One region of the Streptomyces sp. LN549 genome, then DNA from elsewhere that is predicted to be linked to it. Evidence: riboswitches for the same ligand, from Rfam matches in the RefSeq annotation. Region 1 holds a riboswitch; the other holds the start of a gene.
What was found. A riboswitch is a leader RNA that binds a small molecule or an ion and turns the genes downstream of it on or off. The one in region 1 is predicted to bind ZMP and ZTP.
Positions count from the first base shown of each region.

Region 2: it holds a riboswitch for ZMP and ZTP, as region 1 does, so the genes downstream of both, SH922_RS30590 (phosphoribosylaminoimidazolecarboxamide formyltransferase) here and glyA (serine hydroxymethyltransferase) in region 1, are expected to answer to the same signal.

Region 1 is NZ_JAZHRI010000002.1:5,994,037-5,996,419, forward strand. It holds gene SH922_RS27335 (protease pro-enzyme activation domain-containing protein) at 1-800, opposite strand, end outside; ZMP/ZTP riboswitch at 1,124-1,250, shown strand; gene glyA (serine hydroxymethyltransferase) at 1,290-2,383, shown strand, end outside.
Region 2 is NZ_JAZHRI010000002.1:6,813,645-6,816,027, forward strand. It holds gene kdpB (potassium-transporting ATPase subunit KdpB) at 1-191, shown strand, start outside; gene SH922_RS30585 (potassium-transporting ATPase subunit C) at 198-875, shown strand; ZMP/ZTP riboswitch at 1,032-1,115, shown strand; gene SH922_RS30590 (phosphoribosylaminoimidazolecarboxamide formyltransferase) at 1,147-2,298, shown strand.

The sequences.
Region 1 (2,383 bases):
TACTCGGCGGCGTCCTCCGCGATGGTGGGGGAGGCGTACGCGTCGGTGATCGCGACGGTCACCCCCTTGCCGGTGAAGCTGCCGGCCCCGTACGCGGCGCGCAGCTGCTTGCCGGTGTACCCCTTGACCGCGTACGGCACCTTGGCCCCGTAGGCGCTCGGCAGGGTGGAGGCGGTCTTCGACCCGAAGTACGAGGAGAACGGCCCCGAGTTGCGGAACACCGCGTCCGGCGGCGGCAGCACCTCGTCGTGACTCGACTTGTGCGGTGCGTTGTCGAGGCCGGAGACGGCGAGCACGGCGTCGCTCAGCGCGGCCGGCACGGAGGCGGTGGAGCCCGGAGCGCGGTAGGTACGGCTGCCCTTGCGGTAGTTGCGCAGCTGGGTACTGAACGCCTTCTCCGCCTGGCCCGCTTCACCGGTGGCCGAGACGTAGTGCCGGCTGGCGCCGGTGACGGTCAGCCCGCTGGACTCCAGCCACTGGCTGACCCGGTCGATCTGGTCCTGAGTGGCCCCGAACCGCGCCTGTGCCTGCGTGGCGCTCAGGTACTTCCCGTACGACGGCGACTGCGGGTCGGAGACGGCGGCCGCGTAGGCGGCCAGCCCCTTCGCGTCCCGTCCTGCGAGATGAACCCGGACAGCGACCTTCGCGCTGTCGGCCGTGGCCCCCTGGTCGGCCGTGGCGGTGGCCCAGGCCGGCTTGGTGCCCTGCAGCGCGTCCCGTCCGCTCGGCGCGGAGTCCGCGCTGGCGTTGGGTATCCCGAGGGCGAGCGCACCGGCGAGCAGCGGCAGTGTCGCTGCCATGCTCAGCCCGGCGCGTCGTCGGGCGCGGCTGATTCTCAAAGTAACCCCCTGCGATGTGGGTCGCGCGTGTGGCGCATGCGCCGAATGATGTGCACATGTAATGCGCCACTCTGGCGAGGAACGCCTCATGCAGGGGGCATGTATTTGCCAAGAATCGACCAAGGTGCTTGTCGGCGAGGAGAGTTCACGCCGAATGGCCGAAGATCGGGCGTTGTCGCCGGGTGGCTCCCGATAGATCCGGATGGCCCGGAGCGCCGACTGTCGCAGCCGCCCTCCCCGGCAGGCCGGAATTCCGGGCTTCCGGGCCTGCCGCCCAGTAGGCTGTGAAGCGCTGCGACTGGCGCGCACCCCCTGACGGGGTGCTCAGTGGAATCGACCACGAGGGAGCGGCACACCCCGGGCCTGCCCGGGGGCGTCATCGCCGGAGAGCCGTCCGCCTGGGCATCCGGGTCCACGCCGCAGCCATGCGACCGACCCGGGAGGACCCCCGTGACCACATCCGCACCCTCGCACCCCCGCCACCCCGCCCTGGCGGCAGCCGATCCCGAGCTCGCCGCACTGGTGGCCGCCGAGGAGCAGCTCCAGGCCGACACCCTCCGCCTGATCCCCAGCGAGAACTACGTCTCCGCAGCCGTGCTCGAAGCGTCCGGCACCGTGCTCCAGAACAAGTACTCCGAGGGCTACCCCGGCAAGCGGTACTACGAGGGCCAGCAGATCATCGACCAGGTCGAGACCCTCACGGCCGAGCGGGCCAAGGCGCTCTTCGACATGGACCACGCCAACGTGCAGCCCTACTCGGGCTCGCCGGCCAACCTCGCCGTCTACCTGGCCTTCCTCAAGCCCGGTGACACCGTGCTGGGCATGTCGCTTCCCATGGGCGGCCACCTCACCCACGGCTGGGGCGTCTCGGCCACCGGCACCTGGTTCAACGGCGTTCAGTACGGGGTGCGGCGCGACACCGGCCGCGTCGACCTGGACGAGGTCCGCGACCTGGCCCTCGCCGAACGCCCCAAGCTGATCTTCTGCGGCGGCACCGCCGTCCCCCGCGAGATCGACTTCGCTGGATTCGCCGAGATCGCCCGTGAGGTGGGCGCGGTCCTCGTCGCGGACATCGCCCACATCGCCGGCCTGATCGCCGGCGGCGCCCACCCCTCACCCGCCCCGCACGTGGACGTGGTCTCCACCACCACCCACAAGACCCTGCGCGGCCCGCGCGGCGCGATGCTGCTGAGCCGGGCCGAACACGCCCGCGCCATCGACCGCGCCGTCTTCCCGGGCCTCCAGGGCGGCCCGCACAACCAGACCACGGCGGCCATCGGCGTGGCACTGAACGAGGCCGCCACGCCGGACTTCCGTACCTACGCCCACGACGTCGTGACCAACGCCCGCATCCTGGGCGAGGAACTGGCGGCCCGCGGCTTCGACCTCGTCTCGGGCGGCACCGACAACCACCTGCTGCTGATCGACCTCACGAGCAAGGACGTCCCCGGCAAGACCGCGGCCAAGGCCCTGGACCGCGCCGGCATCGTCGTCAACTACAACACCGTCCCGTACGACCCCCGCAAGCCCTTCGACCCCTCCGG
Region 2 (2,383 bases), 820 kb from region 1:
TGATCTTCAACGCGCTGATCATCGTCGCGCTCGTGCCGCTCGCCCTCAAGGGCGTCCGCTACCGGCCCAGCGGCGCCGACTCGATGCTCCGGCGCAACCTCGGCGTCTACGGACTCGGCGGCCTGATCGCCCCGTTCATCGGCATCAAGATCATCGACCTGATCATCTCCCTCATCCCCGGAATCGGCTGACCTGCCATGAACAACTCCGTAGGAAACTCCGCCCGACTGCTCTGGGCAGGACTGCGCGCCCTGCTCGTCCTCACCCTGGTCTGCGGCGTCATCTACCCGCTCGCCGTCACCGGCGTCGCCCAGGGACTCATGCCCGGACGCGCCAACGGCTCCGAGATCACGGCGAACGGCAAGGTCGTCGGCTCCGAACTCATCGGCCAGCGCTACGACCTCCCCCTCAAGAAAGGCCAGGAGACCGCGGCCCCCGACCTCAAGTGGTTCCAGCCCCGCCCCTCCAACGGCCTCGGCACCAACAGCGTCAACACCCAGTACTCCCTGATCCTCTCCGGCGCGACCAACCGCTCCGGCGACAACGAGGAACTCATCGACTGGGTCACCGCCGCCAAGGCCGCCGTCGTCAAGGACAACTCCGTCCCCGGCCACCCCGTCCACCCCTCCCAGGTCCCCGCCGACGCCGTCACCTCCTCCGGCTCCGGCCTCGACCCCGACATCTCCCCGGCCTACGCCGACCTCCAGGTCAACCGCGTCGCCGCCCGCAACCACCTCGACACCGCCCAGGTCGCCAAGCTCGTCGGCCGGCACACCGACGGCCGCATCCTCGGCTTCGCCGGCGAACCACGTGTCAACGTCCTCCAGCTCAACATCGCGCTGAAGCAGCTCGTGAACGAGGCCGCACCGCACTGAACGCCCCGCATGCCCGGGTCCGGCCACGGCGGCCGGACCCGGGCATGGCCGGCCCCCGGCTGCTCGGCCGCGCCGGCCGGGTGCCGGAGCCCGGCCACGGGCACATCACCGAGCACTGGCAGGGGAGTTGGCGGCGCCGCGCCAGGTTCCCTAGGATCACACCGTCGTGACTGGCGAGGGTGGATCACCACCGGGGAGCGACCCTCCGCGGAGGAGCCGCCGACCGCCTGGGCGCTCCGTCGGCCCGTCCGACCAGGAGTGCCCAGTGCGCATGCGTTACGGAATGAACCCCCAGCAGACCGCCGCCGAAGCGGCTCCCGTGCACCCGGGGCGCCCACCACTGAGGGTGCTCAACGGCGTCCCGTCCTACATCAACTGGCTGGACGCCCTGAACGCCTGGCAGCTCGTCCGCGAGGCGGCAGCCGTGCTCGGCGTGCCGGCCGCGACCTCGTTCAAGCACGTCTCGCCCGCCGGGGCGGCACTGGCCGGTCCGGTGGACGAGGCCGTCGCCCGCATGCACGGCGTCGATCCCGCCACTGTCGGACCGCTGACCAGCGCCTATCTGCGGGCCCGGGACGGCGACCCCAAGTCGTCGTACGGGGACTTCGCCGCCGTCTCGCACGAGATCGACGCCGAACTGGCCAAGCTGCTCGGCCGGGTCGTCTGCGACGGGATCGTCGCGCCCGGGTACGCGCCGGGCGTGGCCGACGCGCTGAGCCGGAAGAAGAACGGCACCTTCCTCGTCATGGAGGCCGACCCGGGCTTCACCGCCCCCGCCGCCGAGTCCCGTGAGGTCTTCGGCCTCCGGCTGTCCCAGGAGCGCGATCCCGTGCCCGTCTCGGACGAAGTGCTCGCGGATGTCGTGTCCGGCGAGGTGCCGGCCGCCTCCCGCCGGGACCTGCTGCTCGGGCTCGTGGTGCTGCGCCGTACCCAGTCCAACGCGGTGTGCTACCTCAAGGACGGCATGGCCCTCGGTATCGGTGCGGGTCAGCAGTCCCGCGTGGACTGCACCCGGCTGGCCGGAGCCAAGACGGACACCTGGTGGCTGCGCAGGCACCCGCTGGTGCGTGACCTCGCCTTCCGTACGGGCATCCGCCGTCAGGAGCGGATCAACTGGCAGATCCGGCTCGTCGAGGGTGACCTGACCGCCGACGAGCGGGACCGCTGCCGGGACGCACTCGGCAGCGAACCGCCCGAGCTGGACGCGGCGCTGCGCACCGAATGGCTCGGCCGGCTGACGGGGGTCTCCTTCGTGTCGGACGGCTCGCTGCCCTTCCGGGACAACGTCGACCATGCCCAGCGCCACGGCGTGACGTGCATCGCGGAGCCCGGCGGTTCGATCCGGTCCGACGAGGTCGCAGAGGCCTGCCGCGCCCACGGGATCGCCCTGGCACGCACCGGCCTGCGGCTCTTCCATCACTGACGGCGTCCCCGCCCGACCCGGCCGGAGCGCCCCCGGCCGGGGCGGGCGGGCGCCTCCGATGGAGGCATCAGAGTTGCGTCAATAC